DNA from 3 places in the Cobetia sp. PDI-23MA genome. Region 2 is predicted to be linked to each of the others. Evidence: predicted binding sites of a transcription regulator. Region 2 holds the regulator's gene; each other region holds the start of a gene.
The links. The regulator PhoB, encoded in region 2, activates phosphate uptake and scavenging genes when phosphate is short. The targets are predictions, from matches to a motif close to TGTCATANNNNTGTCANA.

Region 1 (3,260 bases), 480 kb from region 2:
AGGCTTCGTCGCTGGTCTGCTGCATGCGCAGGCCGTTGAGAACCTCGGCCGAGAACACCCCGGTGGGCACGGCAAGGATCGAGTAGCCGAGAATCATCATCAGTGCCGAGATGAACTGCCCCAGCGGCGTGATGGGCGCGATATCGCCATAACCCACCGTCGTCAGCGTCACCACGCCCCAGTAGAGCGCCTTGGGGATGGAGGTGAAGCCGGCCTCGGGTGGCTCGATCAGATAGATCAGGGCGCCGAAGACCGTGACCAGGCTGAGCACGGTGATGAAGAACAGCAGGATCTTGCGCCGGCTGCGCGTCATGGCCTCGACCAGCATGCGGCCCTCGCCGACGAAGGCCATCAGACGCAGCACGCGGAACAGGCGCAGCACACGCAGCACGCGCACCACCAGCAAGGCCTGGGCACCCGGAATCAGCAGCGACAGCCAGGTGGGCGCGATCGACAGCAGATCGAGCACGCCGTAGAAGCCCTTGGCCCAAGTGCCGGGATGCTTCAGGCAGTAGAGGCGGACGGCGTATTCCAGCGTGAAGATGATCGTGAAGCCCCACTCCATGATGCGGAACAGCTCGCCGTATTGCGCATTCAGCGAGGGCACGCTGTCGAGCATCACCACGGCGACACTGGCGAAGATCATCAGGATCAGACCGATATCGAAGGCCTTGGCCGCCTTGGTGTCGGATTCGAAGATCCAGTGAAACAGCCGCGCGCGCAGACGGCCCGTGGCGGGCTCGTAGTCGCTGGGGTGCGAGGGTGACGCTGGGGGGCTTTGCGGCGTGCTGCCATATTCATTGGCAGGGCCCTGGCGTTCAGGCATGCAGGCTTCCTTGACGGGCGTGATGACGCCGGATGAATGTCAGGGCGTATCGGGGATGTCTCAGTGTGTGACCTTCAGTGACTGCCCGGCCGTTGTCCATCAGCCAGTGGTCTAGCGCCTGGTGGCTGGGCAGTCAGTGTCGTGCCGAGATTCAGCCGCGCAGCGTCGCGAGCAGTGACAGGCTGTGCTGGCCGAAGTCGCGAGTCGCCCAGTCCTGTGAGGCGTCGCCGTCGCTGCTTTCCAGCGCCTCGACCAGCGCCACCGCGTGGATATGGCCGGGATGCTGACAGGCGGCCAGCCGTGATGCGAGGGCCGACAGGGCGGCCAGCGCATGCGCGTGCCACTTGAGGTCGTCTTTCGCCTGTCGGTCGGCGTGGGCATCGAGTGCATCAATGGCGGCGGACAGCAGCGCGCCGGGGTCAGTGGTATCCAGCGTCTTCTCATGCCATTCGCCATCACGCAGCGCCGCGCCGCGCTTGGCCTTGCTGGCATCCGCCGGACGCAGTGCCAGGTGGCTGGCCAGCGAATCCGCCAGCTGCCAGAGCACGGCTTCTCTCACCTCTGGGGCGAGGTCTTCGCCGCCGGTCAGCTCGAGCTCGATTTCCTGGATGGTCACTTCGCGACCACTTGCCTTCACCGCGCCAAGGTCCAGCGCCATCTCGACACCGACGATGACCTGCTCGTCGCTCAGATTCTCGTCGCTGCATGTCGCCTTGACGTCGAGCTGCCAGGCATGACGCTCGAAATCGGTGCTGAAGCTGGGCGCGAGCGCACTCAGCAGCTGCTCGCGGGCGCCGTCTTCCAGCGCCTGCAAGGGCGGCAGGCCACGCAGGCCGTCGAGGTCGAGGCCGGTCTGGCCCTCGGGCAGCTCCCATTCCCATTCGCCGCGAGAATGCAGTCCGCCATGACTCTCGCCGCTGGTCTTGAGCGTCTGGCGCAGGGCCCCCGTGCTGTCGGCATTCTTACCACTCTGGCGCAGACGCAGCGCCATGCGCGCACGCTCCAGCGCATGCTCGGGGGTGTCGAAATAGGTGTTGGCCAGCCAGCGCCGCCTGGGGGTGACCGTTGCCAGCTCTGCAATGCCCGTCAGTGTCTCCAGAATGGCATCGCGATCAATGACGGGGTGAGACAGTGCCAGTTTGAGTTCGATTTCCTGCGCCATGATGGGCACTCCCTGTACGGATGAAAGAAGACGGATGCTGACGGATGATGGTGACAGCGGCGCCAGGACCGCAGAGCCTCCGGCAAGCATGGTGCATGGTGATCGAGGCTCATGCCTCTCATGCTCGCGCCTGGCCCGCGGCAAGGCAAGCACAGGAGGGGGGAGGCCATGCGGGTATCGGCTGTCGGCACAATCACATTTATATGACAGAATGATGACATTGAGGTGACAGCAATTGCCTGTCGTCACGTCCTTGGTTATATTACGAACAGTGGATAAAGCCAGCGACCACGGGTCCTGCCGCTACATGACAATCTCTCCTCTGGAATCCTTCGTGTTCCCCCGCACTGCCGCTGTTGTTACGTAAATGACAACAGCAAGGCGGTATCATGACGTTACGATGAAAGTTATGTGATCGTCACAAAGGCTTTGCTACACTCCGCGCGTCAATCCTTAACGCCGACGGCCACTATGGTAACGACCAACCCTTTCTCTTCGATGTTCGGGCGCTCGCCTTTCAAGGCGCTGCACACCCACATCATCAAGACCGACGAGTGCGCCCAGCACTTGCTGACCTTCTTCGACGCCTGCGAGCAGGGTGATTGGGAGCAGGCAGCCAGCATTCGCAAGACCATCAGTGGTCTGGAGCGTGAAGCGGACGAGTTGAAGACGCAGCTGCGCCTCAACCTGCCCAACTCGCTGTTCCTGCCGGTCTCGCGCTCCGACCTTCTCGAGCTGATCCATGTCCAGGATTCCATCGCGAATGTCACCAAGGACATCGCCGGGATCATGCTGGGTCGTCATATGCAGATACCCACCGCACTGGTGCCCGCCATGGGTGAGTATCTCAAGACTGCGGTCGAATCGGTCTGCCAGGCGCGTCGTGCGTTGGGTGAACTGGAAGACCTCGTCGAGTCCGGTTTCGGGCGCAACATGAGCGAGCTGGTCGACAAGCTGATCAACGAGCTGCATGAGCTCGAGAAGCAGTCCGACGAACAGCAGATCGCCATCCGCCAGACCCTGTTCTCGCTGGAAGCCAGTCTCCCGCCCGTCGATGTGATCTTCCTGTACAAGATCATTGATTGGGTCGGCGATGTGGCTGACCAAGCGGAAAAGGTCGGTACCCGACTGCAGATCCTGATGGCGCGCTGAGCGCCGTCAGGACGTCCTGCCATCTGTCCAAGAGTCTTCTATGTCCATCATTGCTCAATACGGCGATGTGCTCGTCATTCTTGCCTGTCTGTTCGGTTTCTTCATGGCATGGGGTGTGGG
Region 2 (3,260 bases):
GGCCGACTACCTCGCCCTGACACGGCTGGACCGCCCCATCGGCACCTGGCTGCTGATGTGGCCGACCCTGTGGGCACTGTGGCTGGCGGCAGATGGCATCCCCGAGCGCACGACCCTGCTGATCTTCATCGCCGGGGTCTACCTGATGCGCGCCGCCGGCTGCGTCATCAACGACTACGCCGATCGCCATTGGGACAAGCATGTCGAGCGCACGCGAGACCGGCCGCTGACTTCGGGTCGCATCTCGGAGCGCGAGGCGCTGACGCTGTTCGGGGGGCTGGTCGCGGCCGCCTTCGTGCTGGTGTGCTTCACCAACCTGACCACGGTGCTGCTGTCGATCGTCGCCGTGCTGCTGGCGGCCAGCTACCCGTTCATGAAGCGCTTCCATCATCTGCCTCAGGTAGTGCTGGGCGCCGCCTTCGGCTGGGCGATCCCGATGGCCTTCGCCGCGACGCTGGAGGAAGTGCCGACCTACGGCTGGTGGCTGTTCGCGGCCAACCTGATGTGGACGGTGGCCTACGACACCGCCTATGCGATGGTCGATCGCAACGACGACCTCAAGGTGGGCATCAAGTCCACCGCCGTGCTGTTCGGGCGGGCCGACAAGCTGATGATCGGCCTTCTGCAGCTGGGCATGCTGGCGGTATTGATCGGCATCGGCCTGCACCTGGCGCTGGGCATCTTCTACTGGCTGGGGCTGGCTGCCGCCGCCGTCACCTTCGTCTGGCAGCAACGTCTGATCCGTGAGCGTGAGCGTGCGCCCTGCTTCCAGGCGTTCCTCAACAATCATTGGACGGGGCTGCTGATCTTCGCCGGTATCGCCCTGGCGACCTGGCCGATGAGCTGACGCCTGCATAAACATTCGCATTATTTAATTTAAAGCGATCCCTGCCCTCTGTTGCTCCCCAGCCCACGGTTCATGCCTGCCTGCCGCGCCTCCAAGGCGGCTGGCAGGCTTGCGTGCAAGCTGCCATGCTGGCGGTTGTCATCTGGTTGTCATATAAGCGGGTTGTAATCGTCATCGACTTGTCATTCTGGCGCGTGCGCCGACTGCTGCATGGGATCTAGCGATGAGCTCCAAGACCGTACTGATTGTCGACGATGAATCCTCGATTCGCGAGATGATCGCCGTTGCCCTCGAAATGGCGGATTACCGCGTGCTGGAGGCAGACAATGCCCAGGACGCCCACGCCATCGTCGTCGATGAAAAGCCCGATCTGCTGTTGCTGGACTGGATGATGCCGGGCACCAGTGGCCTGGAGCTCGCGCGGCGTCTCAAGCGTGACGAGACCACCTCGGAGCTGCCGATCATCCTGTTGACCGCCAAGGGCGAGGAAGACAACAAGATTCAAGGCCTGGAAGCCGGCGCCGACGACTACATCACCAAGCCCTTCTCGCCGCGCGAGCTGGTCGCCCGTCTCAAGGCCGTACTGCGTCGCACCACTCCCAAGGGGGTCGAGGAGGCGGTGGAAGTCGAGGGCCTGATGCTCGACCCGGCCAGCCACCGCGTCACCGCCCACGGCAACTCGCTGGATGTCGGCCCGACCGAATATCGCCTGCTGCAGTTCTTCATGACGCATCAGGAGCGTGCCTACACGCGCAGCCAGCTGCTCGATCAGGTATGGGGCGGCAACGTCTATGTCGAGGAGCGCACCGTGGACGTGCACATCCGTCGCCTGCGCAAGGCGCTGGGCACAGGCCATCAGCATCTGATCCAGACCGTCCGCGGCACCGGTTACCGCTTCAGCGCTCAGGCCTGAGGGATTCATGCGCTATTGGACCAACGAGCTATGGCGCCTCGGCTACCTTGCCGGTGGCTTCGGCCTGATCGGTGGCCTGCTGGGCCATCTGGGCTGGGGCCTGGCACTGGGCCTTTCGCTGTATCTGTTCGTCCATCTCAAGCACTTGAAGAGCCTCTATACCTGGCTGATCACCAATCCCCATGAAGAGCCACCACCCGGCGATGGCGTGTGGGGAGACCTGCTCGATCGTCTCTACCGCTATCAGAAGGGCCAGCGCCAGACTCAGGAGCGACTGCGCAGCATCCTCAACCGTATCCAGGAATCCTCCGAGGCCATGCGCGACGGCCTGGTGATGCTGGACAACCACGGTGACATGGAATGGTGGAACAGCGCTGCCGAGCAGCTGGTCGGTCTCAAGGCCAGCCACGACCGCGGCCAGCACATCACCAACTATCTGCGTGACCCCGTCTTCATCGACTACTTCAATCGGCTGGCCTACCGCGAGCCGCTGACGCTGCAGTCGCCGCTGTCTGACAACCTGACGCTGCAGATTTCCATCACCCTGTTCGGTGACAACGAACGTCTGGTCATGCTGCGTGATGTCACCCGCCTCTATCGTCTTGAAGAGATGCGCCGCGACTTCGTGGCCAATGTCTCCCATGAGCTGCGCACGCCGCTGACGGTGCTGGCCGGCTATCTCGAGACCTACTCCGATTACGCCGATGACCTGCCACCGCGCTGGCAGCGTGGGCTGGGTCAGATGAAGAGCCAGACCGACCGCATGCAGCACCTGGTCGAGGACCTGCTGACCCTGTCACGCCTGGAAACCGACGAACTGTCCGACGACGGTCGCTGTATCGACATGAGCGCCCTGCTCGGCCATATCCGCGACGACGCCGAAGGCCTGTCCCAGGGACGTCACACCTTCTCCATCGAGGCCGATGCCAGCCTGTCTCTGCGCGGTGAGGAGCAGGAACTGCGCAGCGCGATCTCGAATCTGGTCTTCAATGCGGTGCGCTACACCCCCGAAGACTGCCATATCACCCTGCGCTGGAAGGCGGATGACCAGGGCCTGCTGGTCGAGGTGGAAGATGACGGGGACGGCATCGACCCGGTCCACCTGCCGCGCCTGACCGAGCGTTTCTACCGCATCGACAAGGGCCGCAGCACCGCCACGGGAGGCACCGGTCTGGGGCTTGCCATCGTCAAGCATGTGCTGATTCGCCATCAGGGCCATCTGGAGATCGACAGCCACCCCGGCGAGGGTGCGCGCTTCCGCTGTCACTTCCCCGACGAGCGCGCCTGTCAGGCGAGTGCTCCCCAGGCCAGCAGTGCGCTAGCCCAGTGATGGGCTGACTCCGTGATGAGCTGAGTCGGAGGCCAGCCCAACGCGGAACGCCCCGCAGCCACCTCGAAAGGAGGCGACTGCGGGGCGTTTCTTTTGCTCCGCCAGACGACGCTGCGGCTACCTCAACGACAAGCCAGTACAGCGATGAACCAGTAGAGCGATGAACCAGC
Region 3 (3,260 bases), 1.6 Mb from region 2:
ACGTGCCCACTCGGCGTGGTAGCGCGTGATGTCGGCGGCGTAGACGGCTTCATTGGTGGCGTCTTCCAGACTCTTGCCGGACTCATCTGCCAATGCCTGGCCGATGGCATCCTTGCGCGTCATCAAAGCCTCGGCAAGCTTGTGCATGTAGCCGGCACGCTCGGTGCTGGTCTTGGCACGCCAGCCCTTCTGAGCCTTGGCCGCAATGCTCACCGCTTCAAGCGCTTCGTCAGTGGTTGCTGCCTGCACCTGACCTACCAGTGCTTCGGTGGCCGGGTTGTAGACCGAAATCATCTCGCCCTGGGATGAGGCGACGAATTCGTTGTTGATGAAGTTCTTGTCAGTGCGCATGCATCACTCCTCCTGAATTTGGCCTACAGGCTATGAAGTGACGTCAAAGGTGTCAAATTGTTTTTCACATGTAGAAATAGATTTCCGTATATAGAATTTTTTGCGGGAGTTATGGGTGGGAGAGTACTGCTGGTGGGAATGGCGTGAAGATGATTTCGTACGCCATTGCCTACCCATGGCCATCAGTCTGGAAACAGGGAAATCAGCGTCCTGGCAGTGCGTTCAGCACCAACTGGTCAGCCTTGTTGCCGGGTACTCCAACGTTTCCTTGTTCAAGGTTTCATTGAAAGTCTTTCTCCGTGCCGCGGGTTTTTCAGCTAGGCAGCGAAAGATAGTGTCAGTCACTTCCCGAGACAGGCCTGCTGCCACGTGACGCAACAGCTCTTGCCGTTGGGCCGATGACAACCATTGACTATAAGGGGCATCTCCATGCTCACCTTGATCGTGAAATTTGACGTCAAGCCCGAACAACTCAATACCTTCAAGCAGGCCTTGGCTGACAACAAGCTGGGCTCAGCGGCTGAACCGGGGATGCTGGAAATGCGTTTCTTCGCGGCCAAGGATTCTCCCACCGCCATCCACGCCTGTGAGCTCAACCAGGCGGCTGTCATGAAATCCTGCAGCGTCAGCGGCACATAAGCTGGCAGGCCAGTGCGAGTCACGCGAATGTGATAGTTTCTGGAGCATCCAGCCGTTTGTCGGCGCAGAGTCCCGGGCATTTTCTTCGCCGGCGGGGCAAGCGGCGCCATGTTATTACCCGGTAGTGGCAACCCTCTTCATCTTTGGTCAGGACTCCTCGTCATGAGTGATGCGTATTACCTCCACCTTACCGATCGCCTGCGCGAACAGCTGAAGGACCCTGATGCCTTTGAAGAGGGGCGATTGCCTTCTGAACGCGTGCTGGCCGAGCGCTTCGATACCACGCGCGTGACGTTGCGTCAGGCGTTGGGGCAGCTGGAGGGGGAAGGGCGCATTCATCGCAGCAATCGGCGTGGGTGGTTCGTGTCGCCGCCGCGGCTGGATTACGACCCCACGCGTGACTCCGGCTTCAATGACTATGTGACGGCGCAGGGGCGGCGGCCACGCACGGAAGTGCTGCTGACCGATGTTCAGGCCTACCCACCGGCTGCTCAAGCGCTGGGCCTGGCGACCCAGACACCGCTCTATCATATTCGCCGCCGGCGTTTCGTGGATGAGCGAGCCGTGCTCAGCGAGTCGATGTGGGTGGTGCCGGAGCGTGCCCCGGGGCTGCTCGAGGAGGGCCAGTTCGGGGTGTCACTGTGGGCGGAGCTGCGTGGGCGCTACGGCCTCACGCTGGCCCACCGTGAGCTGCGCTTCTACTCCGAGTCGCTGGGAGAGCAGGCCGCCCGGGAGCTGGGGGTCGCCATGGGCAGCCCCGGGCTGACCGTGCGTCGGGCCACCTTCGATGAGCAGCATCGTCCCATCGGCTATGACGAAGAGCGCTGGCTGCACAATGCGCTGTGCATCACCGTCACGCTCAAGAACAAGCCCTGAACCCGCGCTGCAGGGACACTATATGAGGTAACACTGTTTCACTGGGCCTTCAACTGACTGTCACGGGGGTGTCATTCGGCCCGCTCATACTCTTGGTATATACCAGATGGCGAGAGCCATTCATTCCAAGCGTTGGAGAGTCCCGATGTCCTTCTTGACCCGTTCCTTCCTCACCCGTTCCTTGCTGGCCAGTGCCGTTGGTCTGGTCGTTTCCCTCAATGCCCAGGCGGCCACCGAGCTCACCGTCTATACCGCGGTGGAGTCCGATGATCTGCAGAAATATGCCGAGCGCTTCCAGCAGGCGCACCCGGATATCGACATCAAATGGGTACGCGACTCCACGGGCGTGATCACCGCACGATTGCTTGCCGAGAAGGACAACCCGCAGGCGGATGTGGTGTGGGGCCTGGCCGCGACCAGCCTGCTGGTGCTCGAGAAGGAAGGCATGCTGTCGCGTTATGCCCCCAAGGGAGTCGAGGCGCTGGATACCAAGTTCGTCGACCCCGCCTACCGTGATGGCCAGGACCCGTCCTGGGTCGGGATGGACGCCTGGGTCGCCTCGCTCTGCTACAACACCGTCGAAGGTGAGCGACTGGGAGTGCCCAAGCCGACGTCCTGGGAAGACCTCACGCGTCCCGAGTTCAAGGGCCACGTGATCATGCCCAACCCGAGTTCTTCCGGTACCGGCTATCTGGATGTCGCCAGCTGGTTGCAGCTGTGGGGTGACGAGGGCGGCTGGGAGTACATGGACCGCCTGCACGACAACATTGCCCGCTACACCCACTCAGGCTCCGCGCCCTGCAATCTGGCCGGTTCCGGCGAGGCCGTGGTCGGTGTGTCCTTCGCCTTCCGAGGCGCGCGCCTCAAGGCACAGGGCGCACCGGTGGACCTGGTCTTCCCCGAGGAAGGGCTGGGCTGGGACATGGAAGCCGCGGCGATCATGAAGGGCACCGACAAGCGTGAGGCAGCGCAGACGCTGATGGATTGGGCTGTGTCCAAGCCGGCCAATGAACTCTACAACGAAGGCTATGCGGTCGTGGCCTATCCGGGGGTGGCCAAGCCGATCGAGCATTATCCGGCCAACATCACCGAGATGATGATCGAGGCTGACTTTGCCAAGGCGGCCAACCAGCGGGATGCAGTGCTCGCCGAATGGCAGCGCCGTTACGACGGCAAGTCCGACAGTCAGTAAGTCACGCCCAGCCACCTTCGTCATTGCCCCGGCGCCTTGCGCCGGGGTCGGGAGTTTCTCGCATGTCTCTTGTGACCGCACCTCCGCGTCATCACGCCTCGACGCGCGGGGTATCCGCCCCTGCAGCCCGGGCGCCTGCGCGTGACGCAGCGCCTCAGGCACTCACCACGCGTTCTGCGTCGTCAGGCAGCATTCACCTCAA

Region 1: AC5WNJ_RS01905 (CYTH domain-containing protein) is a predicted target of PhoB. The motif match lies at 2,191-2,208, and genes of this name have one in related genera.
Region 3: AC5WNJ_RS06585 (putative 2-aminoethylphosphonate ABC transporter substrate-binding protein) is a predicted target of PhoB. The motif match lies at 1,925-1,942, and genes of this name have one in related genera.

What each region holds. Positions count from the first base shown of each region.
Region 1 is NZ_CM183352.1:411,571-414,830, forward strand. It holds gene AC5WNJ_RS01900 (ion transporter) at 1-826, opposite strand, end outside; gene AC5WNJ_RS01905 (CYTH domain-containing protein) at 978-1,988, opposite strand; gene AC5WNJ_RS01910 (TIGR00153 family protein) at 2,460-3,140, shown strand; gene AC5WNJ_RS01915 (inorganic phosphate transporter) at 3,181-3,260, shown strand, end outside.
Region 2 is NZ_CM183352.1:3,928,252-3,931,511, forward strand. It holds gene ubiA (4-hydroxybenzoate octaprenyltransferase) at 1-847, shown strand, start outside; gene phoB (phosphate regulon transcriptional regulator PhoB) at 1,071-1,760, shown strand; gene phoR (phosphate regulon sensor histidine kinase PhoR) at 1,768-3,090, shown strand.
Region 3 is NZ_CM183352.1:1,529,210-1,532,469, forward strand. It holds gene aldA (aldehyde dehydrogenase) at 1-351, opposite strand, end outside; gene AC5WNJ_RS06575 (putative quinol monooxygenase) at 781-990, shown strand; gene AC5WNJ_RS06580 (UTRA domain-containing protein) at 1,153-1,866, shown strand; gene AC5WNJ_RS06585 (putative 2-aminoethylphosphonate ABC transporter substrate-binding protein) at 2,012-3,058, shown strand; gene AC5WNJ_RS06590 (putative 2-aminoethylphosphonate ABC transporter ATP-binding protein) at 3,121-3,260, shown strand, end outside.